DNA from 2 places in the Bacillus sp. UNC322MFChir4.1 genome. Region 2 is predicted to be linked to the other one. Evidence: riboswitches for the same ligand, from Rfam matches in the RefSeq annotation. Region 2 holds a riboswitch; the other holds the start of a gene.
What was found. A riboswitch is a leader RNA that binds a small molecule or an ion and turns the genes downstream of it on or off. The one in region 2 is predicted to bind S-adenosylmethionine.
Positions count from the first base shown of each region.

Region 1: linked by a shared signal. The riboswitch ahead of BR72_RS20670 (hypothetical protein) and the one ahead of BR72_RS18120 (Na+/H+ antiporter NhaC family protein) in region 2 are both predicted to bind S-adenosylmethionine.

Region 1 covers NZ_KN050811.1:8,631-24,343, reverse strand. The annotation lists gene BR72_RS20735 (DUF2785 domain-containing protein) at 1-88, opposite strand, end outside; gene BR72_RS20730 (GNAT family N-acetyltransferase) at 252-962, shown strand; gene BR72_RS20725 (hypothetical protein) at 1,053-1,898, shown strand; gene BR72_RS20720 (tyrosine-protein phosphatase) at 2,007-3,023, shown strand; gene BR72_RS20715 (hypothetical protein) at 3,193-3,387, shown strand; gene BR72_RS20710 (ABC transporter ATP-binding protein) at 3,570-4,295, shown strand; gene BR72_RS20705 (putative ABC transporter permease subunit) at 4,288-5,943, shown strand; gene BR72_RS20700 (hypothetical protein) at 6,166-6,762, shown strand; partial or broken gene BR72_RS20695 (histidine--tRNA ligase) at 6,874-8,172, opposite strand; gene BR72_RS20690 (hypothetical protein) at 8,394-8,636, shown strand; gene ybaK (Cys-tRNA(Pro) deacylase) at 8,671-9,144, opposite strand; gene rraA (ribonuclease E activity regulator RraA) at 9,267-9,746, shown strand; gene BR72_RS20675 (hypothetical protein) at 10,071-10,262, opposite strand; SAM riboswitch class I at 10,410-10,508, shown strand; gene BR72_RS20670 (hypothetical protein) at 10,609-10,860, shown strand; gene BR72_RS26525 (NAD(P)H-dependent oxidoreductase) at 11,169-11,306, shown strand; gene BR72_RS20665 (hypothetical protein) at 11,303-11,671, shown strand; gene BR72_RS20660 (serine hydrolase domain-containing protein) at 11,712-12,974, opposite strand; gene BR72_RS20655 (MFS transporter) at 13,070-14,269, opposite strand; gene BR72_RS20650 (MarR family winged helix-turn-helix transcriptional regulator) at 14,287-14,703, opposite strand; gene phaZ (intracellular short-chain-length polyhydroxyalkanoate depolymerase) at 14,898-15,713, shown strand, end outside.
Region 2 covers NZ_KN050809.1:160,531-176,243, forward strand. The annotation lists gene BR72_RS18055 (hypothetical protein) at 1-362, opposite strand, end outside; gene BR72_RS18060 (site-2 protease family protein) at 486-1,583, opposite strand; gene BR72_RS18065 (hypothetical protein) at 1,705-1,902, shown strand; gene BR72_RS18070 (hypothetical protein) at 1,953-2,819, opposite strand; gene BR72_RS18075 (class I SAM-dependent methyltransferase) at 2,931-3,707, shown strand; gene BR72_RS18080 (hypothetical protein) at 3,741-3,950, opposite strand; gene BR72_RS18085 (bifunctional metallophosphatase/5'-nucleotidase) at 4,140-5,681, shown strand; gene BR72_RS18090 (response regulator) at 5,720-6,352, opposite strand; gene BR72_RS18095 (sensor histidine kinase) at 6,345-7,406, opposite strand; gene liaF (cell wall-active antibiotics response protein LiaF) at 7,406-8,146, opposite strand; gene BR72_RS18105 (PspA/IM30 family protein) at 8,266-8,916, opposite strand; gene BR72_RS18110 (lmo0954 family membrane protein) at 8,963-9,319, opposite strand; gene BR72_RS18115 (hypothetical protein) at 9,756-10,031, shown strand; gene BR72_RS18120 (Na+/H+ antiporter NhaC family protein) at 10,472-11,782, opposite strand; SAM riboswitch class I at 11,880-11,985, opposite strand; gene BR72_RS18125 (ribonuclease FAU-1 family protein) at 12,321-12,848, opposite strand; gene gltP (glutamate/aspartate:proton symporter GltP) at 13,011-14,279, opposite strand; gene BR72_RS18135 (murein hydrolase activator EnvC family protein) at 14,713-15,713, shown strand, end outside.

The DNA of each region.
Region 1 (15,713 bases), on a different contig from region 2:
TCAATTGATTTAAATCGGTATTTTGAGGCAATAAATATCCGTTTTTTTGAATCGTTTCTAATAATTGCTGTAGCATAATGGTATTCAATGATGTTCCTCCTCATTGTAATATTATCGATACGATCCCTTTTCTTAACTGAAGATTGCTGTTATAAACATCAAATTTCTAGTATTCTACATTTTCATAAAAACTCCTGCTCATGAAATAAAAAACATGTTATTTAAAAAAATATACAGAAAGAGGTTAAAGAATGAATCAATTTGTTAATTTGGAACGAGATTTTAAGATATTAGTAGGAGAGCCACATTATATTACAATTGAAGAAAATAATACAGTTTCCTTTACAATGGAACAAGTGTTAGAGGTTGTGCAATATTGGATAGAAACAGCAACAGATAAAGGAGTTTTCCATTTACATTTTGTTGTTTCATCCAAAAGTCCAAATTATACACATTATGAAGAAGTGTTTCAGCGTTTACAATTTCAGTATCAGAAAAGTTGTGTTACGGTGCTGAAAGATTTATCTGATGTTACAGATGTGGAAGTTCCGTTTACGCTGAAAACGATCGATGAAGTAGGAGAAGGCACGTTTAAAACAATTTGGCTGGAATCTATGCGGGATTCTATACATACGAAAGAAACATTATCTATAGACCAATTATTATATGCTTTTCAAACAGAAATTGGCGGCAGATGGAATGAACATTGTTTAGTTGCTGTTCAAGGAGAAGATCCAGTAGGTGTTATATTGCCGCATATAGAGCCAGGTACGGTAGAAGAAGGAAGATTGTTTTATCTTGGTGTTGTTCCGAATATGCGTGGTAAACGATACGGGGCAATGCTTCATGAGAAAGCATTGTACATCTTAAAAGAAATTGGTGCCTCATATTATATAGGGAGTACTGACGAAATGAACGATGCTATGAAACAAGTTTTTTTAACAATAACTGTATACAGTTAGGGGAAATAGAGAAATTCACAAGAGTGATTAGAAAAGGATAAATGAAGATCTCTCTTGAAGTCTTGAAGAAATAAATGAAGGGGGAATTGGATGTTAAAGCAATCATTTAAAAGAATCATTCCGTTATATCCAGAAACTTTATTTCCAGACTGGCATGTAGAACATATTTCGCAGCGGCAGGAGAGTGAAAAGTGGGAAACGCTTTGGTTTCAGGTGATTACTCCTACGGGAATATTTCGAGTGAAACAGTTTTTTCTAGACTTTATGGAACCAACTTTTCCAGACAGTTGTCTGTATCACGCGCAGGGGGAGTGTTTTCAATATAATACACTTATCTATTGGCGCGGTATCAATTATAAAGGGTGCGATAGTTACGTCACTTCTAAGTGGAAAACACAAATCGAAATTTCTATTGATGATGGATTTATCAAGCAGCATGAGATGCAAGAATTTTTATATGGATTGCAGCCGTTTGAATTAGAGAATGCAAAACAACAAATGAAATTACCATTTCATCAACTAAGTTTTCATGCTCAAATAGAAAAGGGTGGAGGCGAAATCAGTCGTTGCTCTATATGGTGTACTCCTGAAGAAAAGAAATTCGTATCATTACCGCTTTTAGTCCCTCATTCATGGGAATTAGAGTCTGTTGGTTTTGGTGATAATGAAACACAATATGTATATTGGGATGCAAGAGAGCAGTTATATACATTATGGGCATGCCGGCATATCAATTATAGCTATTATCCTGTATCTTCATGGATAAGAAATTATAGCTCCCCGCAAAAGATTGGAAATTGTGAATACTACGTGCATCCGCAAAGAGGTACAGTTGTATATCAAGATCTTGGGAATGAACAAATTGCATATGTCTTTCGAGGAATCCCATGTACATCTTTTACAGATATAGAAAAAATGTTTTCTCCGTATTTATAAATTGATTACAAAATGTCATGAAATATGTAAGACGCGTTACAATATGTGGTATAGAATAGGGGGAGAGAAACAATAGAGAAAGTGATAGGTGAAAGAATGGAAACGAACATGAAACAAACAGGTTTAGATGTAAAAGTAGAGCGAGAAAATAATAGCACTTTATCTATAAAATGGGGTAGTGTAGAAGAATCAGTGCATGTATATTGGAGTGCATCTCCTGAGGCTATTGAAGAAAATGGACAATTATTAACGATTGTAACAGACGCTTCTGCGGTTACAATTGAAGATCCAAATCCTGCAATGCGTGTCTATTTTCGATTGGTTACGAATAAAGGAGATCGTATTACAGTAGCAGAGCGCCGCCTATCACTGCAAGGTGCGTTTAACTTTCGTGATTTAGGCGGGTATGAAACAAAAGATGGACGTGTAGTCAAATGGGGGAAATTGTACCGTTCTGAAGAATTAGCAGGATTAACAGAAGAAGATATTTGTTATATACATAATTTGGGCTTAAAAACTATCTGCGATTATCGTACAAATTTCGAAGTGCAACATAAACCAAACCCAAAGATACAAGATGTTTGTCAAGTTTCCTTGCCAGTTATGCAAGATTTAGCGAAAGATTTAAATATTAATGAATTCTTCCGTTTAGGAGATTTATCAATGCTTGGCAAGCCGGGAGAATATTTAGTGAAGATGAACCGAGATTTTGTAACTAGTAATGGAGCATTTGTGACATTTTTAGAGCTGATCCAAGATGCTAACAACTTACCGCTTTTAAACCATTGTACAGCAGGAAAGGATCGAACCGGCTTTGCATCTGCTTTATTATTATTGTTATTAGGTGTACCAGAAGAGACAGTAATGCAGGATTATTTACTAAGTAATGGATTTCGTGAACAGTTGAATGAAAAAATGATGGCATTTTTAGGAGCGCAGCTTCAAGATGAAGCAAGCATAGAAATTTTAAGTGCAATGTTTGAAGCGAGGGCTGAATATTTACAAGCGGCATTTGATGAAATTCATAATGTATATGGTTCATTGGATCAATATGCTGAAAAAGGAATTGGACTTACGAAAGAACAGTTAGATGCTTTGCGTAATTTATTGCTAGAAGAAAAATAAGATAATAGATAGAGGTTTTAAAAGTCATAAGGTTACTTTTAAAACCTCTATCTTTTTTATTTTCTTTATTTTACAATTAATTTGAAAATTGTTGAAATAATTACAAAGATATCCACGTTATAAATAGTATAAATAACGTAAAATTTGAAATGAAGGGAGAGATGGGGAAATGTTAGCATGGATATTAGGGGTATTCATCATAGTAGCAGTGACAGTTATGTTGACGATTATGGTAGGGAAAAATGAAGAAGAGAATTATGGAACTTCAACGAAAGGAAATATTACAAGACTTTCAATTATATATCTACTTTTAGGAGTTGTTTTAGCGGTTGGAGTAGCTTCTTATATATATTTTTATGGATAAGGGCGAACATAGATAGTAGAAAAAAGGTGAGGCTTCCAGAAGTGGGGGTCTTGCTGTTCGTTTATTCGGGAAAAGATAAGGTGTGTGCTGTTTGATAATTCTAAAATATTCTAAAGCATAGAAACGTATTATGTTATAATCAAAATGTAATTGTTGGAAAAAACGAGAAGGGCTGGATATGAATGATTGAAATTGTTAATGTATCAAAGAGTTATAATGGTAGTAAATTTGCAGTGAAAGATTTGAACTTAACAGTGCCAAATGGAGAGATTTTTGGATTTTTAGGCCCAAATGGTGCAGGGAAATCAACGACAATTAAGATGATCACAGGTATTCATTCTCTTGATAGTGGGACAATTTCGGTAAATGGAAAAGACATTGCGAAAGAGCCGCTTGAAGCGAAAAGGTTATTTGGTTATGTTCCTGACAGTCCTGATATGTTTTTACGCTTAAAGGGGATTGAATATTTAAATTTTATGGCGGATATGTATGATGTTCCGAAAGACGTGCGCCAAGAAAAAATCCGAACGCTAGCAGAACGTTTTAGTTTGTACGAGGCATTGTCTGATCAAATTCAAAGTTATTCACATGGAATGCGTCAAAAAATTATTATTATTGGAGTTCTTTTGCATGATCCAGATGTCTGGATTTTAGACGAGCCAATGACTGGATTAGATCCAAAATCGGCATTTATATTAAAACAAATGATGCGTGAGCACGCAGATAAAGGGAAAACGGTGTTCTTTTCAACGCATGTGTTAGAAGTTGCTGAAAAATTATGTGATCAAGTTGCCATCATTAATAAAGGGACACTTCAATTTCAAGGGAATTTAGCAGAAATACGAGAGCACTTTGAATCTAATGAATCTCTAGAAAAAATGTTCTTGGAGATGACAGAAAATGAATAAAATTTGGATGTTAACAAAAATATTATTAAAAATGAACTATGCTGATATGTTAACTGATAAGAAGAAGCGTGTTGTATCTTTACTTTCATTATTGGGTCTTTTGTTTGTTGGATTTTTATTTATAGGTCCACTTGCAAATGGAATGTATGTTGTATTAAAACAATTTAATCAGGAAAATTTATTGCTTGGCATGGGATTAGCGGTTGGTAGTATCTGGGTGTTTTTGTTAAGTATTACGACGATTTTAACAGTTTTTTATTATAGCGATGACGTTGAAATGTTATTACCATTACCACTTAAGCCAGCGCACATTATTACGGCGAAGTTTATTACTGTTTTAATTACACAATATGTGATGACTTCGTTTGTTTTATTTCCAGTCTTTATTGTGTATGGATTACAAAGTGGTGCATTTATTACATACTATGTTTATTTTTTAATCGTTTACTTATTTTTCCCAATTATTCCGTTAGTTCTTGCTTCGCTTCTTATGACACTCATTATGCGTTATACAAATATCGCAAAAGATAAAGATCGAAGTAATATGCTAATGGGGTTATTTACTTTATTACTAATTGTCGGTATTAATATATTTATACAATGGAAAAATAGAAATGCTGCTTCTGGGCAATCAGCAGCAGATTTTCTTACAAATAATCAGTCTTCATTTCTAGTAGAAATGACAAACTATTTTCCGACAACCTATTTTGGGGTAATGGCGTTAACAGAAAGTGCTTCGTGGAAAGGAAGTCTATTTTTACTTCTTTTCGCTGCGATTTCGTTAGCATTTTATGGTTTGTTTTTCTATGTTGCAGGTCGTACATATTTAAAAGGGGTTATTGGCATTTCAAATAGCACTGCGAAAAAAGAAGTGATTTCTTCTGAGAATTTTAATAAAGCTACTGTGCAAAATTCACATTGGAAAGCATATGTGAAAAAAGAATTTCGTATTTTGTTTCGCACGCCACAATTTTTCCTTAATTGTATTGTGCAAACTTTTGTAATGCCAATTATGTTTTTCTTTATTATTTTTGTACAAGACGGGAACTTAGCTTGGTTAAATAAATTTATAAAAGATAGTGAAACAACAGGTCTTGCGCTTGGTCTTGCTTTTTGTGCAGGTATGTTTTTAATGGGATCCAATGTTATTGCGACAACCTCTTTCTCGAGGGAAGGTCGTACTTGGTTTATCAATCGTTATTTACCAGTTAAAGCAGAAGGTGTTTTCTTTGCAAAAGTATTTACTGCTTGGCTCATTAATACGACTATTTTAGCGGTCTTTGGTATTGTGCTGATTATTGTAGGCGGTGTGTCACCAATGTTTACATTGCTTTGGTTCTTGCTTTGCGCAAATGGACTATGGTTAAACAATTTAATTGGCACACGGTGGGATGCACAAACAGCTGATATTCATTGGGATTCCGAACAAAAAATGTTTAAAGGTCGTTATACTACGCTTTGGAACTTTTTTGCGAATATACTGTTAGTCGGCATTACTGTAGGCGGAGTATGTGCGTTATATTTCTCATTAGGACTTGGAATGTGGGGGATGTTTTTAAGTATCCTCGTTGTTTTCACAATTGTAAATGTAATTGTGTCGCGTAGCTTGCAGCTTGGTGCTGAACGTATTCTAGCAAATATTAAATAAATCGTAAATCCTCTGTGACAATACAGAGGATTTATTTTATATTGCTATAGGAAAATGGCAACAAGTATGGGATCGAAGCAGCGTGTCTGACGGGATAGGTTATTGATTCGACTGAAGGATTTTATTGAGAAAATTTTATTTGTTATAAATAATAAAAAGGGATTTTTGGGAGTATATAGAAACTTATTTGGGAGGTGAAAATGTAATTTTAGGAGGCTTATTATGAAATTGAAAAAAATATCTATTGCTTCATTTGCGATTGGAGCGATGCTCTCCATTACAGCTTGCGGGACCTCAACAGAAAAAGATCAAGCAACTCAAACTAAAAAGGAACAAACAAACAATCAAGAAGAAGCGAAAACAACAAGTGCAGATCAAACAACTACGGGTAAAAACGAAGAAAAAGATTCAAAAACAACAAGTGCAGATGGGAAAGCTGAAACAAAATCAACGAATGCAGATCAAACAAAAAATGAGAAAACCGGAACAACTGAAACAAAACCAACAAACGGAAAGCAAAATGCTACTGTGAAGAGTGGGGTAAAGGAAGTTGTACAGTTAATAGACGAAGTGGACAAGCAATTGAAAGCGAATCCAAAACAAGAAGCTGTAAATAAACTTGGCAAGCAACTTACTGATAAATGGGATGTAGTTGAGAAAGAAGTGGAAACAAAGCATGCAACCGATTATAAAACAATTGAGCAAAATTTATATCCACTCATTGTTGAAATGGGAAAACAAAAACAAGACTTAAAGAAGCTAAAGTCATTAACGACGAAAACTAAGCAAGATTTAAATCAATTTTTGAATAAGCTTTAATAAAAAATGAATGCAAAATTAAATCTTATCTTATATATAGCCTATGTAATAGAAGGAGAAACGTAGAAGCAGTATACGTTTCTCCTTTTATAATTAGTTAGATCGATTCAATTAACGACGTATATATTGTTTGAAAGTTCCATTTTCAATAGAAGCAAGAGGAATCGTTTGTTCTGTTCCTTCCTTCATATTTCGTAAAACAGCTACATCGTTATTTATCTCTTCTTCACCGATAATAAGTACATACGGAATGTTTTCTTTATTTGCATAGTTAAGGGCTCGCTTTAGTTTACGATTTGCCAGTTCAAGTTCTATCTTTAAACTTTCGTTTGTTCGCAATGTGTGAGCAATTTTTAGACAATTTTCCTGTGTTCCAAGCGGAATAATAAAGATATCGATAGAAGGGGAGACTCGTTCTTTTTGGACAAGAGCGGTATAGATGACATCTAAACCGAACGAGATTCCAACTGTTGGATAAGATTTATTATCATTTCGAAGTGCACCGATAATGTAATCATAGCGCCCCCCACTACCTATGCTAGAAGTAATACTGCCATCTGCTAAAAAAATTTCATAAATCGTTCCAGTATACATTGTGAGTCCTCTTGCAAGAAAAGGAGAGAACGTTGTATTACGTTGAATGCCAAGTGCCACCAAGTATTGCCTAAGTTCTTGAAGTTCAGTAACTCCTTCTTTAACAAGAGAATTTGGGAACATTTTATCAAATTCAGAAAGTGGCATAGACATACATGTTTCTAACGTCTTACATAACATATCAATCGTTTCACTTTGTATTTCTCGATTCATTAAATCATTTCTTACACCGTCAATACCGATTTTCTCAAGTTTATCTACAGATAAAATAACATCTTGTAACTGTGATTCAGGGATTTGAATTGCTTGTAACAACCCTGTTAATAGTTTTCGATTATTATATTAAATGGTTACGTCTAAGTTTAATTTGTTAAAAATGTCAAGAGCCATTACCATTAATTCTGCTTCTGCTAAGATAGATTCAGCGCCAACAATATCGACATCACACTGTACAAACTCTCGAACTCTTCCTGGTTTAATTGGGCCATTACGAAATACTTTCCCAATTTCATAACGTTTAAAAGGGAGACGAATTTCTGGATTCATTGCGACGACTTTTGCAAAGGGAATGGTTAAATCATAACGCAATGCAAGTTCACGATTCCCTTGATCTTGAAGCGTGTACATCTCCTTTAAAATTTCAGATCCTCCCCCGTATTTATAAGCCATCAAATCATACATGTTCAAAATAGGTGTTTCTAGCGGTTTGCAGCCATAGGCCTCAAATATTTCTTCACAAGTCCGTTTAATTGTATTGCGCAGCATTTGTTCTTCTGGTAAATAGTCTTTTGTCCCTTTTACATTTTGCAAGTTCATATTTATCACTCCTTTTTAAAATAAAAAAAGCTATGCAGGTATGAAAATACCCACATAGCTTTATAATCGCTTCGTGGGTAAACAGGAATAGCCCTGTACCCACGAAGAAAAAATTTCTTCGGATACAAGGCTTTATGTATGATGATGAAGTTGGAAAGAACAATCTATTCTAAACATAAGCAATCTCTCCTATAGATTTTTAAGTAGTATACTACAAATTATTGGAATTATCAATTTTTATTCCATGCCTTATTAGTTTAGGGGGAAATGAATTAATTCCGATCTTATTAAAGGAATTTGCAAAAACGGAAGCACCAAAAGGATTTATATTTTCAATAATCCCTCCATTTCTTATTGTTATTTCTGTTTCTATTAGTATAATTATTGCGATTTTTTCCGGACTAAGGCCGGCAATAAAAGCAACGAATATTAATGTGTTATCAGCAATTCGCCGAGAAATGTAAACAAAACCTGTCTCATCTATTGAGACAGGTTTTGTTATGAAGTAATGGAAGTAGGTGTTGCGTTACTAATTTTGATTAGGTCGGCGCCGTTCATAAAAATTTGTAATCCTCTTTTTCCAGCACTAATGCTAATTGGGTCTAAATTTGCAGCAGATTCGTCAATAAAGAGTGGATAAATTTTTTTCATGCCAAGTGGTGAAACACCGCCGCGTATGTATCCTGTTAATCCAAGTATTTCTTTCATTGCAACCATTTCAACTTTTTTATTTTTACTTGCAGATGCTAACGCTTTTAAATTAAGCTCTTTATGCGAAGGGATACAAGCCATAATTACCCCGGTTTTATCGCCGCGAAGGACGAGTGTTTTAAAGACCTGTTCTAATTGCAAATGAACTTGCTCAGCGACATGTTTTGCATCTAAGTTTTCTTCATCCCATTCATATTCGTGAACTGTATATGCAATTTTGTGCTTATCTAAAAAACGACAAGCATTTGTTTTACTACTCATGTTACACACTTCCTTTTTTATTTCTTCTTTATTAGTATACAAAATTTCGCCAATTAAGACAGGGAAAAGAAGAAAGGACAAGAATATGTAACATAAATCGTGAAAAGGAAAGAGGGAACATGATGTGGAGAACAACTGATCTTTATGATGCGAATGAAACAGAAGTACAAGTATGTAAGCCATTACTTCAATCGTATGGAAAGAAGAAGCAGTTTCATGGGAAAATCGAGACAGTAAAGGTTAAAGATGATAACGTACTCGTAAAAATGGCGCTAGAGATGGTACCAGAGGGAACGGTATTAGTTGTAGATGGAGAAGGTTCAACAAATTGTGCATTACTTGGTGATAACTTAGCAAACATAGCAAGGCAGCGGAATTTAGCAGGCATAATTATTTATGGATGCGTTCGTGATTGTGCGGAGCTTCGGAATATCGAACTTGGCATTTTAGCGATTGCAACGATGCCAAAGCGAAGTGTGAAAGAAGGGAAGGGAGAAACAAATATTCCAGTGTCTTTTGGCGGAGTTTCATGGATTCCAGGAAATTATGTTTATGTTGACGAAGATGGTGTAATTGTATGTAAAACAGAAATTCATCAGTAGGAAATAATATAAGAAAGCAACAGAAGTGCTAAATGTGTTTATGCGGCACCCAATGCAGTTTTTATGCGAAATTTCACTTACGTATATAGTGAATAAAGTTTTCTTGTAAGGCATAAATATATACAGTAGGATCGCGACTTACATATTCGTTTGCCTTTTGAGACACCTCTTATTTTTATTATAAGAAGTGTCTTTTTTATTTATATAAATTCATTTTGAGGTGTAGAATTTGAAAATATGGAGGTATAAGGTTTATCATATCTGGCGAGAAGCCCCCCACCTCAAGCGCGCAAAGTGCAGAAGTGCACGGTAGGTGGAGGGAGTTCAATCTTGAGATAAAACTTCAGCTGTACTATCACATTGAAGCAGTGCATGTTGAACAGCTTGTAAAGATTGTTCAATGCGTTGACGATTATCTGATTTCTCAACTGTTTGTAAGGCATTTTGTAAACAATTCTTTGCTTCGTGTAATGCTTGACAAGAATCTTGAACGTGACCACGTGCATTTTTTTGCATGACTGTGCCTCCTTTGGTCTTTTACATTTTTAGTATGAACAAAATGGAATAAAATATCAGCGCACTTCAAAAAACAAATCCTGATTATTATGATGAGAATTGCCTTTTTTGGCTGTGTTCATTATAGTAAAAGATAAAGTGAATATTTTCTTATCCAGAGAGGTGGAGGGACTGGCCCAATGAAACCCAGCAACCGCGATGCAGGTGCTAATTCCAGCAGAACAGTTTTGTTCTGAAAGATAAGAAGGAAGAGATATAATCCGCTTCTTCTTATCGAAGAGGTTTTTTTATTGCAAAAAAACCGATAATGAAAGATGGACAACGAGAAGAAAGGAGCAAGCATACGATGACACTTGAGAAATATATTACACTACGTAATGCGATTTATAAATATATGGAAGAAAAGGAAAAGCCGATTACATTATTGGATATTCAACAACATATTGCTACTGAACATAAAGGGGAATTTGCAAAGAAGATGTTGCAGCAATTTTACATACTGCGACTGCTAGATGAGTTAAAGTTGGATGGGAAAATTACTTTAGCAGAGCAACATGAATGTATAGATGATAAGGGGATTTACTACATGGTAAAATAACATAGAGGGAGTTATTCTCCCTTTTTTATAGTAATATTTGCTTGGAAATTCATTTTTTGAAAAGAGTTATGTAGATAAAAAGACTGTGTTATGCAGTCTTTTTACAAGGAAATGGTGCTGAGTGTGTAGTGTCAAAAAATTAAATGTGCCCCCGAAAGATGGGCGTTTTCGGCTAACAAATAAAAAAGACACCATCGCCGAATAGGTGTCAGTTGTTTTGTCAAAGAGGCTTGCCCTTTGACATGTATTAGAATAGCATGTGAGTATAGAAAAAGTCAAAAGGGAATTAAAGGAAGGTGTCGTTTGCAATGAACATATTAATTGTATATGCACATCCAAATCCATATAGCTTCAGCGGTGCACTTTTGAAACAAGTGAAAAATTATAAACAAGAAAAAAGAGAGAAATGGCTACAAAAGGAATATGAAAAGGTAACAAGATTATGAAAAATAGGGAACTGATCTGCAAAATTGCGAATGTATGTAAAAGAGAAGATGATTTGTTTTGCTCTTATCTTGATTGTTTATTTTGTATAAGGGAGAAAAGTAAGCAATATTCTAAAGTTAAACAAGAAGTGCGAGAAGGGTATCTTATAAGAGGTGTTTGTCAGAGAGAAGTAGACATTTTAGTAGAACAAAGTGAACAAGTTGCAGATTTGTATATACCTAAGGTGCTCCGATGGGAATTTTTACAGGGAAATGTCCATTATATAGAAGAGATTTGTTCTATGGTATTTCAGTTAAAACCGTTATGTTTTTCAGAAGAACAATGGGAATATGTAATTACAATTATAGAAAAGGAGCTGTCATAAGGCAACTCCTTTTCGTAACGAAAACTTCGAAAGTATAAACTTAATTAGAGAGCTTATTCTGTAAGTATTCAGCGATTTGTAAATACATATCACTATATGCAAATTGTATTTCTCCAGTATGATTGGCATTAGAAGAAAAATGAACGATAACCATATGTGCAGTTGGATCGATATATAACCTTTGTCCATAACTGCCAAGTACTTCAAATGCATTTTGTTCGTTATGGGAGATCCACCACTGATCATGATAAGAATATTCCTCACCATCCCCAACTGGGAGTTCGTATTGGTTAATTTGTTTAATTTCTTCAATTATAGAGTGAGAAATAATTTGTTTTCCGTCATAGACACCATCGCCCGCAATCATCTCCCCGAATCTTGCCATGTCTCGTGCGGTGGCATTTAATCCTGCACTCGCTTGTTCCACTCCGGTTTCATCAACAACGTAATAAGCATTTTCTTCTGCGCCAATTGGTGACCAAATACGTTCACTTACTAGATCTGTGAGCGATTTTCCTGTGACAGTACGAAGGACCCATGCAAGTGTTTCAGCAGAACCGTTATTATACGAAAATGTTTCTCCTGGAGCAGCTGTTTCATTTGCTTCTAGTAACATGTCATAAATTGTTGTCGGTCCATTATAGTTTTTGTTGCGAGGAAGAAGGTTACTTGCTAAATATAATTGTGCATCTTGATTATCTAATCCAGCTTGTTTAAAGCCGTGAGTTGGATATTCTACTGAAACTTGCATATCTAAAAGTTGTTGAATTGTTGCGATCCCAAATGGTGTTCCTTTTAATTTTTTTACATAAGTTTCTGCAGTTGCATTGGGGTCTAGCTTTCCTTCTTCAATAAGGGTATTAACGAGCAGTCCTGTAAATACTTTTGCTACTGATGCCATACCGTGCGGTTCGTTTTCTTTATATCCATGAAAGTATCGTTCATAAACAAGCTTTCCATCCTGTAAAACAATAAAGGCATCTGTTTTATGTTTTTCTAATAATTTCCGAACCGTTGTATTATTTTCATTTTCATCTGTAATATGTAGGTTATCTAAATCTCGCGAATTAGTTGGAATCGAGGATATATAATTTTGATTTTTAGCAACAACTTTTGTTGAAGCAAATTCGCGCATATGTGAATAAGACCAACGGAGACAAGGATCTTGTAACCAGTTTTTTTTCGTTACTGTTTGTCTGGAAGAAAAATTTTTATTTGGATTGAATAACGTAAATCCCATACCAGTCAATATACATACAAAAATCAAAATGATTAAAATGAGCGGGGATTTTTTTAGTCTCATAAAATTAGCCTCCTTCTAGTTTTATTATAAGAGATAAGCCTATTGAGAAGCAAAAAAAGGAGAGTAAACGTAGAAGTTTACTCTCTCTTATAGGATTAGGCAGATAATTTTTCTTGTGTTGTTTGTTTTTTGGACTTTTGTTTACGCCCATGAAGAAAATAGTAAATCAGTAATGTAAATGCAACAATAATCGAAGAAATAAAATACATATGCTGATAACTGGAATGTGCTGCGATAATTCCTAGTACGAAAGAACCGATACCAATCCCTGTATCAAAGAATGAGAAATAAGTAGCTGTTGCAGATCCACGCCTTTGATCTGGTGCCACACTAACTGCAATTGTTTGGAAGCTTGGAATTAGAGTTCCATACCCAAAGCCGATAAGTACACCAGAAGCTAGTAACCAAAACGGCGTATGTGATTGGCTTAAAACGAACATACCAATCATAAAGATAATAATTGATGGATAAATGAGGACATTTTCCCCAAACCGATCGAAGATTTTTCCTGAAAATGGCCTAGAAATAACAACTACAATTGCGTATACAACAAAGAAATAACTAGCAATATCACTCATACCAAGCTCTTTTGCATAAACGGGAATAAATGAAAGAATACCGCTATAGGAAAAGGAAAGTACACAACCAGTAAGAGCGATTGGAATTGTTGAAGGCTCAATTAAATCTTTCCATTGCATTCGTTTCTTTTCTTTATTGATAGCTGTTTTTTCATTTGGAATATTTACTAAAAGTCCGCAGAGAAAAGCAAGTATAGAAAATATAGAACAAAGGACAAATAACCCTGTAAATGAGAATTTAGAAATAATCGTTAAACCTAAAAAAGGACCGATAACCATCGGTAAGCTCATAAATACTCCGTAATAACCAAGTGCCTCACCGCGTCTATGGGGGGGTGCTACATCTGTTATGATTGTACCGGTAGCTGTTGTCGCCATTCCGAAGCCGATACCATGTAAGAAGCGAAGAGCAAGTAGTAAAAATAAGCTTTGCGCACCGAAGTACATTACTGTTGCGGCTAAAAATAACGAAAGGGAGATAAATAAAATCTTCTTTCGTCCTAAATCATCAAGCCATTTCCCTGTAAATGGTCGGCAGATTACTGAAGAAATAAGAAATACTGTTGCAGCAAGCCCCATTTCTTCAGGTTTTCCTTTTAATCCCTCGATTACATATACAGGTAAGGTTGTGATCAACATATAAAATGTTAAAAAGAGAAATAGACTACTCAAACATGTTCCAATGAAGTCTTTCGTCCAAAGCCTTTGACTTTCCATAGTCATCCCTCCAATTTTTAATCAAGATTTCGAATTACTTTTTGTAGTACATGAAACGCAAGACGAAGCTCTTCCTCGCTAATATCTTGTAATGTCTTTTTCTCAAATGCGTTTACTTCTTGCTGCCAACTCGGTATCATTGCGATTGCTGTTTCTGACAAAGAAATAAGCTTTTCACGTCGATCTGTTCCCTCTGTTCGAGTAATCCATCCCATTAATTCCATACGTTTTAAAGTACGGGTCATTGTTGGAGATTCGACATTTAAATATTGACACAATTCTGTTTGCGTGCAAGATCCAGTTTGATCTAGTCTGAAAATTACAGCCCATTGTGCACTGTATAAACCAGTTGGGGAAACACGTTCATTGAATCTCTTAGAAAATTTCCGAGCGGTTTGGCTGACAGTGTGAAAAAAGTGTTGTTTTTCGTCCATATTTTTTGCCCTTTCCAATTAGTTGCCTAGCTAACTATATCTGTTTTTTTCTAGATTGTCTAGTAATCTATCGGTTTGCTTTTGTAAAAATAAGTTGAATTTCAGATTGAGAACATATATTCTATGTGATATTATTAAATTAGAATTTTCTGTTTTTTAACGTGTGTTGTTGATATTATTGAGGGGGAAAGCGAATAATGAAACCTACCATTATGAAATCAGTGGCATTATCAAATGGAGAAACAATTGCTTATCAAGAAGCGGGGAATGGAACAGAGATAGTAGTGCTTATTCACGGGAATATGACATCTTCACAGCATTGGGATTTAGTTATAGAACAACTGCAAGATTCTTATCATATTTATGCTCTTGATTTACGTGGTTTTGGCTTTTCAACTTATCATCATCCGATTAATTCATTGAATGATTTTGCAGAAGATGTGAAGTTGTTTGTAGATGAATTACAATTGAAAAATTTTTCATTGGTCGGATGGTCAATGGGTGGAGGAGTTGCGATGCAGTTTACAGCAGCTTATCCGGTGTATGTAAATAAACTTATACTGGTAGAATCAGTAGGACTGAAAGGATATCCCATTTTTAAGAAGGATATAAATGGTCAACCAATTGTGTCTCATCTTTTAAAAACAAAAGAAGAAATAGCGAAAGATGCTGTTCAAATTGCACCTGTTGTTGAAGCTATAAAACAAAAGGATAAGCAGTATTATCGAAATGTCTGGAATTTACTTATTTATACGCATCATCAACCTAGTCCAGATCGCTATGAGAAATATCTTGATGATATGTTAACGCAGCGCAATTTTGTTGATGTAAATTATGGACTTGTAACATTTAATATATCAGATGAGCATAACGGAGTTGTAGCTGGGAACGGGGATATGAATCGCATTCAAGTGCCAACATTAGTTCTCCAAGGTGATCGTGATTATGTGGTGCCAAAAGTAGTTGGTGATGAGTTGGCAAAGCATTTGCCAAATGCAAAATTGGTCATG
Region 2 (15,713 bases):
GTAGTGACTCCCTTTTTCAAAATTTCATAACTTCGTTTCACATCTCGTTTTATTTGTTTGTTTTTTACTATTTTCTCAAAATCTTTTAAAGCATTCTCCTGTTCTTGATACCATTTCATAAAATGATCCCAATCTCCATCTGAATACTTTTCCGCTTTTCCGTAATTTAAAAAAGTATTGTAGCTTTCATGTGTTTTACTAATAAATTGTTGCACTTCTTTCGTCTCATCTACATCTTCTACTTTTGGCATTGACGCTACACCAACTGGCTTACTTGCATAGTGTATAAAAAATTTGCTTAAACCGTAACTAGCGCCTCCCATAACAAGAAGAATTCCAAGTATACTCCACATTTTTTTCATACACACTACCCCTTTTCTTTATGTAAACATTACATTTATTTCCAAAAGCGTAATATTTGTAATATTCCATAAAAAAATAAGGATTCCTGTATAAATCGTTCTTACCATTTCGACAACGTTTTTTTACAAATTACGTGTCGGAAGTTGATCTTGCAAAATAATATTAGCTTGATAGGAAGCATAGCCAAGAACTGCAAATAATAACATGTATAAAATAAATATACCTATACGTGTTTTCATATTTGCAGAATAGTAATTTTCATGCTGTTTTTTTTCCTTTTCCCACTTATCTAATGTTCGTTCTGACACGGCTATTGCATCTTGCATCAATGCAAAGTGCTGTTCTCTTTCCTCTTCATACGGTACATAATCAAGTGGTTCAAATTTAGGATGCAAGTAATCTAACGCTATTTTTCTTTGACGCTCTTCTTTTGTTACTGTTTTATCTCGTTCTTTTTGGCTAAGCATCATCACTTCATAATGCATCATATAGATGGTACGATGAAGTGCACCTGTTTCTTGCAATTCTTCCTTCAAACGGACCATATATTCTTTTACAGTATTTATTTTCCAACCAAGCTCTTGGATCGGTTGATTTCGCTTTAATACTCTGTTCCATTCAAGACAACCTAATATAAAAATAAATCCAAGAAAAATACTTTTTTGAAAAATTGCATAACCAAGCAATATAACAAGGCCAATTGCCCAAATTTTCGTACTTACAACAGAAACAATTCGCCCACCATCAAGTGGTGATACGGGAATTAAGTTAAAGAAATTAATCATACTACCAAGTACAATAACTAGTGCCCAAAACGGATCTTTTGTTATCATATATAACGGAATCGCTGGTAAAAAAGAAAGTAACCCAAACAATGGTCCCATATATGCAATATATGCCTCATCTTTTGCATTTTTAGGCATTTCTTTCATTCCTATAACAGCTCCCATAAACGGGATAAAAATAGCAGGTGATGTTGCAATCCCTTTTCGTCTCGCTGCCCATAAATGACCCATTTCATGAATAAGCATTAAGTATACAAGCGCAACGCCAAATTTCCATCCGTATATTGCTGCATAAGCGCCAAGAGATAGCAACATACTAAATATAGTAGAAAACTTTGCTAATTTCACAATCGCAAATACCCATTTGAATTTAGACAATAGAAAAACACCAACCGCTGCAATAATTCCCCATAGTCCTTTTGTATTTTGTTTCATATTCTTCTCCTTACCATTCATTCTTTTCATCTTATTATGTCATATTTTTTTAGTTTATTGGAAACTATCGTTTAATTCCTCCATTTTTAGCCAATACTATCAATGCAAGGAGGTGAAAACGATGACATTGCAATCTGTTATGATCGGTGCCTTATCTTTTCTAGCTTCTATGCTAATTTTTTATACTGTTGGACATGTATTACTATTAGATTGGCTACCCGATAATATTTTTATTAGCTCCATTATCCTTTCTGCACTTATTATCGCTTATTTTATTACGCGAAAATCCATGAGTGAGCCTTCAACTAAAACAAAATAAAAGAGTGATGATGTCTTATCACTCTTTTTCTCATTTCCTATATATAACTATTATCTTTCTAACTGCATCTTCTCTCCATATTCTTTCACTATTTCAATAATATTTTGAAACGCACCTATCTCTTCTTTTTTATTATTAAATACTTTTAAATTGTATTGATCATAATACGCTTCTAACATTTTTAATTGAGATGATGAAATACTGCTAACAGGAACTACAAAGTTCACTTCATATTGTTTATACCCTTCTTTCACTAACTCACCTTGTACTTGTTCACTGTTTTCTTTATTGATTACCTTTTGTACTTTTACAGGAATTTGCAATTGAAAATAATAGTTTTTTTCTTTTTCCAACTTTTTATATAATGCATCTGAAATTGTATAATACACCGTATAATTTACTGTGTTTTCCTTTGTTTTAATGTGAAAACGAGTAATTTGTAAATCTTTTTTAGTGATTTGTGTTATAGCTGATTGTTGTTCGCCACCATTTTGTGTTAAAGGAACTGCTGGGAATAAAGAGAGAAGTTTTTCGGTATTCACTTTTGATAAAAGATAAAAGCTTTTTGGATCTGTCTCTTTTTGTAGCCACCCTGTTCTCGCTTCTGTACGAAGCCAAGCTTTATATTTTTCTTCTTGTCCATTTTTCTTAACTGTAATGACATATTCCGGTTCACCTAATTCACCGATTACGTTTTGTTTCTCTGCTTTACTTATAATATTAGCCGCTATTTTTGCTTCTTCACCCTTCAATGTTGCTTCTTTTTTCCCTACTAAAGATACAATCACTTCTACATTCTCTTCCATCATGCGCCCCGCTTCTTTTGTTAATTTTTCACTTCGGTCTTTTTTCTCATCCGTTTGATTACATGCCACTAATAAAAAAAGAAGGAACATGAATAACCATTTTTTTCGCATAGCTCTCATCCTCATTCCTTAAAATAAGAAAAACTTATTGTACCTGAAAGAAAACAAAATCATTCTAACTAATGAAATTCGATATAATATAAATGAAAAGGAGGTTATAACATGCCAATAGATTTTCATAGTTCAAACAACAAATATACGTATACCAATCGTCAAGTATCAGATTCATGGACACATATGATACAAAATATTGTAGATATTAAAGAAAAAAGAGTGGTTGATATTGGATGTGGCGGTGGTATTTATACGAAACAACTCGCTATGATGGGGGCAGTTGAAGTAACTGGTGTTGATTTTTCAAATCAGATGATCCAAGCTGCAAAGGAAAATTGTGCTCATATATCAAATGCTTCCTTTTTACAAGGTAACGCTTATCGTATCCCCTTTGCAGATGAAACATTTGATATTGTGCTATCACGAGCTGTCATTCATCATCTAGATCATATTCCAAAATTTCTTCAAGAAGCATATCGCATTTTAAAACGAAATGGCATCCTTATTCTCCAAGATCGGACAATTGAAGACTGCACAATTCCAGGAAGTCCAGAACATATTCGTGGCTATTTCTTTTCTTGCTATCCAAAATTAATCGAAATAGAAGCAAAACGAAGACCGGAAACTAATCAAATCCTTCAATTGTTATATGATAATGGCTTCTTGCCAAATCCGATTCAAACTTTTTGGGAAATTCGTAAAGTCCACCCTTCAATTGAAGATTTACTTCAAGACTTATCACCACGAACTGGTCGCTCTATTCTCCATGAATTATCAAACAATGAACTTTCTGGGTTATTACAACATATTCACTCTAAGCTTTACGAGAAATCCCCTATCATCGAACAAGATCGTTGGACAATTTGGACAGCTGTGAAAGAGTAACAAGCCTCACATCACGTGAGGCTTGTTACTCTTTCATAACCTTGTTCTGCAACACTCTTGATATCCACCATTTCTTTGCTGTGCAGTCCCACACTTCGGACATACTAAAAATCTAGATTGATTTGCAAACAAACTACCTTTATCAAAAAGTAACACTCCTGCTTGTTTAAACGAACGAGAATAATATAACCATATAAAACCACAGATTGCAGTAATACATAACAATACACCCATTACAAGCATTTTCGTCACCTCTGCTTCGTCTGTTCTTTCCAGCAAGTGGATAAATATATTATTCTCTATAATGAACATTAAATCCTTCTTTTCGCTGTAAAATAAAAAATTCCATAAAAGATTTACGATTTTTTAATAAAATAAAAAGTTGTCCCTCTAATACAATAAAAATACCAGTATATATAAAGGAGTGACAACATGTTTATCTTTCTTATGTACATCCCTTTTCTTATTTCTATAATGCTTTCTTCATTTTTTTCTCCTTCAGAATCCCCTGAAATACCTGTACAAATCATTGGATTAAACGATTTACATGGACAAATCAACACCACTACACCGCTGCACGGAAAGCCTGCCGGTCGCGCTGAGTACATAGCCTCCTATATTAACGCTTATAAACAGCAATTTCCACATACCTTACTTGTCCATACTGGTGATATGATTGGCGGCAGTCCTCCCATTTCAGCTCTCTTTCAAGATGAGCCAACAATAGATTTTTTAAATATGCTACAATTTGATGTTGGAACAATTGGTAACCATGAATTTGATGAAGGTGTAGGGGAGCTGAAGCGACTAATTGATGGCGGGTTTCATCCGAAAACCGGTATGTTTCCAGGTAGTTCTTTTCCTTATGTTTGCGCAAATGCACTAGATGCTAACACAAATCAACCTCTATTCCCACCCTATGCAATTAAATGGATTGACGGTGTTCCGATTGCTTTTATTGGCATCGTTACAAAGGAAACACCTTTTCTTACAATGCAAAGCGATATGTCAGCAGTCACTTTTATAGATGAAGCTACTGCTGTTCAAACGTACGTACGAGAATTACAGCAAAAAGGTATCCATGCTATTATCGTTCTTGCTCATCTCGATGGGAAGACAACAAATGGAGCTACTTACGGACCACTTGCTGATTTAGCAAATAAACTTGATGATGATGTCGATATACTATTTGGCGGACACAATCATTCTTATATGAATGGATATGTGAATGGAAAATTACTTGTTGAAGCATATTCTTACGGGAGAGCTTTTGCAAATGTGCAGCTCACAATTGATCGTAGAACGAAAGATATTACAAGAAAAACGGCAAAGATTATCCCTACTTATCATGATCAACTGCAACCTAATTCACTCACCCAATTATGGCTCCAAAGCTATCAAACAAAAATAGCCCCACTAACCGAGCAAGTACTCGGAAACAGCGTACACGAGCTGACGCGTGATCAAAATAAAGATGGGGAAGCAGATCTTGGTGCTCTTCTTGCTACATCCCAGCGTCAAGCTATGCAAGCTGACATTGCATTTGTTAACCTCGGCACTATACGCCATAATTTGCCAAAAGGTTTCATTACATGGGAAAATACATTTCTCATCCAACCCTTTGAAAATACACTCATTAAAATGGATTTAACTGGTAGAGAAATTCAAAGCGCACTACACGAACAATGGGATGATGAAATGCGTATATTACAAGTATCTGGAATTCGTTACACATGGGGAAAAAATGGAGTAGAATCCATTACACTAGAAAATGGGGAGCCGCTTCAAGACCATACGACATACTCTGTCGTCGTAAATTCTTTCCTGGCAAATGGGGGCGATAAGTTTACAATTTTTAAAAAAGGACGAAATCGTGTTGAAGGTCCGACAGATCAAGAGGCACTCGCAAATTTTATCCGTTCTAATCCATCTTTAGAAAATGTTCAAGTGAATCATATTCAAAAAATACAGTGAATGCTTGCAAACTAAAAAAGGCTTCTCTACAGCCTTTTTTAGTTTGCAAGCTGATGACGAAACGCATAAATAACCGCTTGTGTTCGATCACTTACATGTAATTTATTTAAAATATTACTTACATGCGTCTTCACTGTTTTTAAAGCAATAAATAGTTCATCTGCAATTTCTTGATTACTCTTTCCTTCAGCAATCAATAATAAAATTTCAAACTCTCGTTCTGTTAACTCTTCATGAAGCGGCTGTTCCTTTTTTTGACGCATACGTGACATCATTTTTCCAGTAACTTTCGGTTCAAGTACTATTTCCCCATCGTATGTCGCTCGAACTGCATCGGCTATATCACTTGCTCTAGATGTTTTTAACAAGTAACTCGTTGCACCAGCTTCAATAACCGGATATAATTTTTCGTCGTCTAAGAAACTTGTCACAACAACAATTTTTGCTTCTGGCCATTCTTGAATAATTGTTCTTGTGGCCTCAACACCGTCCATTTCATCCATAACAAGATCCATTAAAATTATATCTGGTTTTAGTAATAATGCTAATTCTGAACCTTTTCTTCCATTTTCCGCTTCTCCTACAACTTCAATGTCCGGCTGAGTCGATAAATACGCTGATACGCCCATACGAACCATTTCATGATCGTCAACAAGCAATACTTTAATCATCTTGTTCCTCCCCTCTTTCTAAAAGAATCGGCACTTTCACCTCAATTTGCGTTCCTTTATTCGGAAAGCTTAATACCTTTAAAGTTCCGCCAATTTCATGAACACGCTCTTGCATAGAGCGAAGACCATATGACCCTGCCTTGTTCACTCCTACTTCAAATCCTACGCCATCATCAATAATTTTTAAAATTGCGTATTCATCAATTTGGCGCAGCCTCACTTCTGTCTTCTTCGCTTTTGCATGACGTAATGTATTGGACAGTGCTTCTTGTACAATACGGAATAAGTGATCTTCTACACCTTTTTTTAATTGAATTGGCTCAATCAACCATTCAATCTTCATATGTTGTTTTCGTGAAAGCTCTGTTAATAATTCTTCAATGCCTTCTGTTAACTTTTTACCTTCTAATTGGACAGGACGTAAATGAAGAAGTAACGCTCTCATTTCTGATTGAGCATTTACAACCATATTTTCAACAAGTTTTAATTGCTTTTGAGTCGACTCTGGTATATGAGCGGTTTGCTCATTAATTGCTGACATCATCATCGACATCGCAAAGAGCTGTTGACTGACAGAATCATGAAGCTCTCTCGCTAAACGATGCCGTTCCTCTGAAATAGCTTGTTGTCTCATCTCTTCATTCCAATGCGCACGTTCATTCGTTACTTTTTGAAATAATCCTGCTTGCTCTTCTAAACGTCTAGCAAGCCCAATTACCTTCCGTTCTACTTCATGAAATTCATCTTCTGCTGTAAACGAAGCATCTCTTGGAAAATTTCCTCTTTCTACTTCAAATAGAAAAGTCGTTAACCCTTGAATTCGCAGCTGCATATAATACCCAATTGCATATCCAACAATTCCACCTATGAGAAGACTCGTACAGATAATAAACAAGCTAACAGGAACAGAAGCAATCGATTCTTTCCATAATAAATCATACACATTTTGCTGGCTTTTCCATACATAAACGATGGTACAAATAAGTGCAATACTCATAGAAGATAATATTGAATAACGGATATACATCCATGAAATGTTCTTCTGTTTTTTCATTATACTTTCCTCACTTCCGTATCGCCTACGATAAGCGAAGAAATAATTTTAATACGGCGAGGAGCTTCTTTATACTGTTCCGTTCTAAACTTCACATTACGATTAAAGCCTGTTTCTTCATGCGCTGGAAGCAATATTCTCCCAACAATAACAGAATGATTCAAAGATAATTCAATATCGTATGGAACATACAAACGAATATTACCAATCACACCGCGAATGACAATGACAGTTTCGCCTTCTGGAATCATAGCTGTTGTTAAATCAATTTCAATATCTCCGATTCCATATTGAATATTAACATCCTCTAACTCATATATATGATCCATTATTCGTACGTTACCAACCATTATATTCTTTATATACGGCTCTGTTCGATAGATTGGTTTTTCTTCATTTATATATTCTTTTTCCTTAATTTCAACCTGTACCGCTTTTGACTTTTGCTGGCCTTGTATCAGCTGGTAGCCTATGAAAGCTAGGCAAGCAAATAAAACGAGCACGAAGGCTGCTGATGAAAATAGGAAAAATAAGAAAACAAGTCCCCCAACAAATAAACACACATTCCCTCTCACATATCGATTCTTTTTTCGATAATGCCTCCCAAACATAATCATAATAAAGGCAAAAATAAGAGCACCAGGCTCAAAATGACCGAGAATCATATCGAGAAAAAGACCGACCCCAAATATGACGAGGAGCATCCCTAATAATTGTGTTTTCGAAAATTGTTTCTTCATTGCAGCTCCCCCTTCTTTATTATATATACATAGAAGAAAAAGGTATTGTATTCCAACACCTTTTCTTCTATCACTATATCATAAGCTCATTTTATAATATACTACAATTATCTTATTACCTATTTGTCTAAAGATACTTCTTTTTTCGCTTTCATTTCGCGTTCAAGCTTTGCAATCTTCATATCAAATGTGTCACGTTCATGATCTTCATTGATACGAAGCTCTAAATCACGAATGTGATCTTCTATTTCTTCAAAGCGTAAAAATGGGTTATTTTCATCCATTTTATGAAGAGTCGTATTCATACGGCGGTTTGCATGTGCCATATTTTCACGTGCCATTAATTCCATACGTTTTGCATTCATTTCTTTTAATTTATTTTTCATTTCTGATAGACGACGTTCTAGCTCATCTATTTGTTCTACAACCCCTCCATACATTTTTTCTAAGCGAGCTACTTGCCCTTCGTAGTATGCTACTTCTTCTAATGCACGTTCATGTAGTTGCATTTCTCCTGCTTCCCTTGCAATTACAGCTTGCTTGGATCTTTTATTTACGAAATAACGCGCCCCTTCAAGCTCATGAGCAAAATTAGATTTTAATGTTCTGTGACGCTCAATTAATTTTTCAATTTTTGTTACTTCACGCTCACTATTACGTAAATATTGATTTAACATCGCAATTGGATTTTTTCTTTCTTTCTCGTCTAACACATTATGAAAATCTGCAAGTACTGCATCTCGTACACGTCCGAATAATGATTGTTTCATTTTTAATCTTCCTCTCTTCTACTCTATTATTTTTTGTTATTTCATATTAGTTATTTTTCATTAATCTGTTCCACTCATCTTCAAAATTGCTATACGGCTTCGAGCTGTCTGAAGCAGCCTCTACTACATGTTTCTCTTTTTTCCACTCACGGTATCCATAATATAGAACGACTAATGCCGCAATACCGATTAATGCTGGGGAATGGGACAGGGCAATTGACAAGCCGATTAAACCGACGATCCCCCAAGCTAGTTTTCCAAAAAATGATTTTGCTCGCACAAATGATTTATAGCTCCAATACACAATCCCTGCTCCAATTGCTAATCCTACAATACCAGCAAGACTTCCAAGAGCAATTAAAGCCAAAATACCGGCTGCCATAAACGCTAAAAATTGTTTCATCTTGTGCTTGCCTCCCTTCGTTTTGATACTCTTATCTTACCTAGATTTTCATTTTTCTATAACGAGCTTAAGAACCGTTTTTCTCTCAGACTTAAGTCCTATTTATTATCAGACCGTAATTACTCAGTTATCCTTTGAAAAAAGACTGAAAAGCATCTTTTTTAAATGGGAGAGTGGGACTGGCTATGTATAGGAGCGGTCAGGGCCCTTTCCTGCCACGTGCAACGTTTTAAAACAAAGAAAGGTAGCAAGGTGCTTTACCGTTTTTATCTTTATGACCTCAATCTATCTGCTAATGAAGTGTATGGCTGAATAGTTACTTAAAAAGAAACGAAGAAATTAGGTAATTTATGTTAAAATAATGAGAAGCAAAATTGTCTTCGTTCTCTAAAAAGCAGGATAGTTTAAGAGGGATTGTTGAATTGGGGGTGAAGAATTGAAATATAATAAATCAAATAGGGCTTTAAGGATTGGAACTAATATCGTACTTATTTTATTAATCTTAGGTGCAATACAAATGTTTTTTGATGAAAACTATACAAATGACCACTTTGGTGGGTTATTTTTGATAGCTTTTTGGATGGTTAGAAGTATTTATGGTTTTACCATAAATTTAAAAGAAGAAAATAAGAAGTTAGCATTAATTGATTTAGTTTTAGCAATTTCCGCTTTTTATTTTATATTTTCTCAGGGTATTAAATATTTCTTCTGAAAATAATTTATTCACTAACAGAGCTTTAATTGAATAAGCCTCATACAAAAGTAAAACTCAGAGTCATATAGGGACTCTGAGTTTTTTTTGCGTGTTATTTACTGTGCAAATTAACAGTAACTACTCAACCATCCACTTCATTTTTCAGCATATAGATTGCTGCTACGAAGATAAAGTGAACCTTCCTTTCATGGATGCTTTTCCCATGAAAGGTTAGCCCTCACCAATCGGGCTTTTACAGGCAGTTATCTTCGGTGATTTCCCTCTATCTTTACTGCCCGTTAATGCGGGGTAAAAATGGCAATGCACTGCTGCCTTTCTTTGTTTTCACACTTCGCGCGTGGAAGAAATAGGAACTGACTGCTTCTACGCATGGCTAGTCCCTCCCAGACCATTTAAGAAAGTGCTTTTCTTCCTTTTTTCATAGAGCGACTGAGTAGTTATGCTGTTTTTTGATATTCCTTTTTCTCAGGCGAAAGACGCGGGAAATTAATGACAATTGAGATAATTCCGCAAACAGCGACTAACATTGGATAAAATGAGTACGGTAATAATTCAATTGGTGAAAGGGAAGCAAATCCTGCCGCCGTTAACATTTGTGCACCGTACGGAATTAATCCTTGCACACTACAAGAGAATAAATCTAACAAGCTCGCCGATTTCTTCGGATCAATATGATATTGATCTGCCACATTCTTTGCTAATGGACCTGTGAAAATAATAGAAATTGTATTATTTGCTGTGCACATATTTGTCATACCTACAAGACCAGCAATTCCAAATTCTGCACCTTTTTTCGAACGAATATTGCGTGTTAGCACATTCATTAAATATTGAATACCGCCGTTATATTGAATGATTTCGACCATTCCACCGATTAAAATTGCTAATAATACAAGCTCCATCATTCCATTAATTCCTACTGTAACACTTTTAAAGAAGCTTGCGAGTGTAAAGCTTCCATCAATCATACCGATAATACCAGCTAACACCGTTCCTCCCGTTAATACAACTAATACGTTATATCCAAGCAGCGCCGTAATTAACACTCCTGCATACGGTAAAATTTTCACCCAATTAAACGCATGTGCTGTCATATTTGTATGAGTTCCTAACGTAAGAACAACTAACAGTATGCTCGTAACAATAGCAGCTGGTAATACAATTAAGAAATTTGTTTTAAATTTATCTTTCATTTCCGTTCCTTGTGTACGGACAGCTGCAATTGTCGTGTCTGAAATAAAAGATAAATTGTCGCCAAACATCGCACCGCCAACAACCGTTGCCATAGCAAGTGCCATAGAAATATCCGTTTGTCCACTAATCCCTACTGCAATTGGCGCCAATGCAGCAATCGTCCCCATTGACGTTCCCATTGCTAATGAAATAAAAGCACCGATAGCAAACAACCCAACAACTAAAAATCCTTGCGGCAGAACAGAAAGCGCTAAGTTTACAGTTGCTTCAACGCCGCCCATGCCTTTTGCCGTTTCAGAAAATGCACCTGCTAATACAAAAATTAATACCATAATCATGATATCTGGATTGCCAGCACCTTTAGCAAAACGTTCAACCTTTGTCGTAAAATTTTCTTTTCTATTCATTACTAATGCAGCGGCAACTGCAATTAAAATCGCAACCAGAATTGGTAACTTATAAAAATCCCCTGTAATTATACCAGAACCAATAAATAATGCTAAAAATATGCCAAGTGGTAATAATGCCCATGCATTTCCTTTTGTTTGTTCCAAAGTAATATCCTCTCCTATTTCTAAACCTATCCTTCACAAGAGCGAAAAAGACCTCTTCTGAAGAGAAGAGGTCTTATATATCATATAAGAAACACTCTTCTCATCTATCAAGCATATCGCTTGCTGGATTTGGCACAGCACTCGAATATGAGTCCGCTGCCGAGGCATCGTAGGGCCAGTCCCTCCGCCTCTCTTGATAAGAAGGTTTTATATTATTTTTTTGTTAATCAATCTTTTCTTACTTTACTCGCTGCATGAAAAAATGTCAAACATTATTTCTATCAAAATAGTTGGTATTTTTTTGATATTGCATAGATACAAAGTAATACAATGATATAACAACCTCTTTCTTTTTTGAGGAGACCAGAGCGTCTATCTCCATTTAGAAACGATTAGCCCTTTTCCTACCACAAACAAAATGGAAACATAGAAAGCAATTTGTCGTTTCATATAAGTCGCTCCTATGCATGGCCAGTTCCTCTCGCTCGCCTAAAAAAGAGAGTTTTTATATCGATTTTTTAATTTATACTTCTATATATTAAAGACGATCTTTTAGTTTTTGAATTTCTACTTCTAAAATGGAAAACCATAAAAAATCTTCTTCTTCAATTTTTTTCATAATCCACTCTGCCGTATTCCAAGCTAAATCATACTCCTCTTTTGAAATATCGTCTTCCGTATATGCTTCTTCTAGCTCATCTTCATCTAATACATATGTATCTCCGCCTGGCAACAAGACAACATCTAAATATAAATCATCAAAATAAGGTAATCCTCTTTCATCAATTTTATACGCTTTTGCAACATCAATATAATATTGGACAAGCTCTTTTTTCTCGTCTAACATAGCTGTAATCGCAAAATTTTTCCCATTTATAAAATACTGGACCCAAGTATAGCCATTATTCGCAATACAAATGCTCCGATTACTATACTCCTTATAACTCGGCTCTTTTACTTGCTTTATATGTAATATACCTAACATCCCATCCTGTACATCTTTAACCGAATAGGTCTTTTCAGTTAATCGTCTCCACGATGATCCATCTCCGTATTTCCGTTTCATCCTCACTTCTCCTTATTTTACATATTAGTTGCGGCTATACAGAACAAAAATGATCGCTTCTATGCACGGCCAGTTCCTCTCACCTCCACCAAAAAAGAGTTTTTTCATTTGTATTTCTATAAAAAAAAGCCTTCACGTACACCGTGAAGGCCCTTCTAATATTTAAGCTACTTGCTTCTCTGAAATCTCTTTCAAATAAGCTTGTCCTTTTTCTGCGTCATATTGTCCTTCCCATTTAGACATAACAACTGCAGCTAAAGAGTTACCTACTACGTTTACTGCAGTACGTGCCATATCTAAAATACGGTCAATACCAGCGATAAACGCTAAACCTTCAGATGGAATACCTACTGTATGAAGCGTTGCTAATAATACTACGAACGATACGCCCGGTACACCAGCAATCCCTTTTGAAGTAAGCATTAACACAAGAAGCAATGTAATTTGCTGTGTAATAGATAAATGAATACCATACATTTGCGCTAAGAAAATTGCTGCAATTGCTTGATATAATGTTGAACCATCCAAGTTAAATGAATAACCTGTTGGAATAACGAAAGATGTAATTGCTTTCGGACAACCGAAACGTTCCATCTTTTCCATAATCTTTGGTAGAACCGTCTCTGAGCTTGCTGTAGAATATGCTAAAATAAGCTCGTCTTTTAAAATCTTAAAAAATTGGAAAATATTAATTCCAAATATCTTTGCCGTAAGACCTAATACAACAACAACGAAGAAAATCATTGATCCATAAACAACAAAAACTAAATTAGCCAATGGAACTAATGACTTTACACCAAACGTAGAAACCGTTACGCCAATTAACGCAAACACACCAAACGGTGCAAACTTCATAACTTGGTTTGTTACATAGAACATTGCATCGGCTACACCTTGGAAGAAATTCAGAACTGGTTTTCCTCTTTCTCCAATTGCCGCTACCCCTAAACCAAATAATACAGAGAAGAAAATAATTGCAAGCATATCACCATCTGCTAACGACTTCATAATATTCGTTGGAACAATATTTACGAACGTGTCTGCAAATGAATGCTGTACTTTTTCTGTTGTAGCTGCAATCTTAGAAATATCTGTTTTTTGTAATGATGACATATCCACACCTTTTCCCGGCTGGAATATGTTTGCTACTAATAATCCAACAACAATCGCAATCGTTGTAATAATTTCAAAATAAATAATTGTTTTTCCGCCTAAACGTCCAAGCTTTTTCACATCGCCAACGCCGGCAACACCAACAACAATACTTGCTACTACAATTGGTACAACAATCATTTTAATTAAACGAATAAAAATGTCACCAATCGGTTTTAGATACTTTACAATCTCTGTATTCCCATAAAAAATCGCTCCTACGAGAATACCGAGAGCAAGACCAATTAAAATTTGCCACGCAAGTCCAATTCTTTTCATACTTGCTGCAACCCCCTTCTAAGATGTTCTTAATTTTCATATTCTATTTTTCTATAAAATACAAAAAAATAGAAGTATTAAATATTGTTCAACTATTCAATACTTTCCTCCCTTTTAAAATAATAAGGCAAAAATATTAATCTGACAACTAAATAAGTTTACCAGTATGCAAATATTTTTGTTGACAAGAATAAAAAGCATGTTAGGAAACCTAACATGAGAACGATTCCTTTTTTCTTATTCCTCATTATATATATCCGTTAATATATAAATGAATCGTTATAATAAAAACGAACAATTTAGGAGTGAAATTCTTCTAACTTTCGCCATTTAATAACAATTCCTTAAATATTTTTTTACATTATCATTACAACAATAGACATTTTTCTCTTTTTTATGATTATAATAGAATGTAGGGAAAGGAGATAGGCAGATGAACAAAAAAATCACAGCGTTTAGTTTATTGACAGCCGGCACTATTTTCGTTTCTCCCGTGCTTTCAACAGCGTATGCGGAGACGAGTCAAGATAAATTAACTAATATTCAATCACAACTAGACGGTAATCAACAAGAATTACATATGAAATTAGAGGAAAAACAAAAAATAGAAAAAGAGATTCAAGATTTGCAGAAAAAAATCGATGAATTAACTTCTTCTATTAATAAAAACGAGGCAGATTTAAAAGCAACAAAAACAGAAATTGACAAAACACAAGCGAGTATTACAGAGAAAAAAAAGCATATTGAAGAGTTGCAAAAACAAATCGATTCGCGCCAAGAATTAATTAAGCACAGATTACAATCTATGCAAGAAAAGCCACGCACAAATTTAATTACAGAAGTATTAATTAATACAAACAATTTCGCAGAACTACTAGAAAATGTGTATTCTGTTAGCTTAATTTTAAATAGTGATACAGAAATCGTAAAACAACAAACACAAGACCAGGATACCGTTAAAAAAGAAAAAGAAGCGGTCGAGAAAAAAGAACAGCAACTAAAAGAAGCTGAGAAAACTTTACAGAAACAGCAACAAGAACTTCAAGCAAATCAGCAGCAACAACAAACTTTAATTACTGATTTACACGCAAAAGCTTCAAAACTAGATTCTGAAATGGAGAGTTTAGAAGAAGCAAAAAGTATTTTAGAAAATCAACGTAAAGCTGTTCAAAATGCAATTGAAGAAGAAAAGCGGGCGGAAGACGAGAAAAAAGCTGCTGAAGCGAAAAAGGCTGAAGAGCAAAAACAATCCGCTTCTTCATCTCAAACTGCGTCTGCACCTGTATCTGTCCCTACACCTGCACCTCAAGGGGGAAGTACAGGCGGTTTCATTAAGCCAGCAGCTGGATCGAAAACTTCAGGATTTGGTGTACGTGAAATGGACAACCATAAAGGAATTGATATTGCCGCATCAGGAACAGTGCCAATTATTGC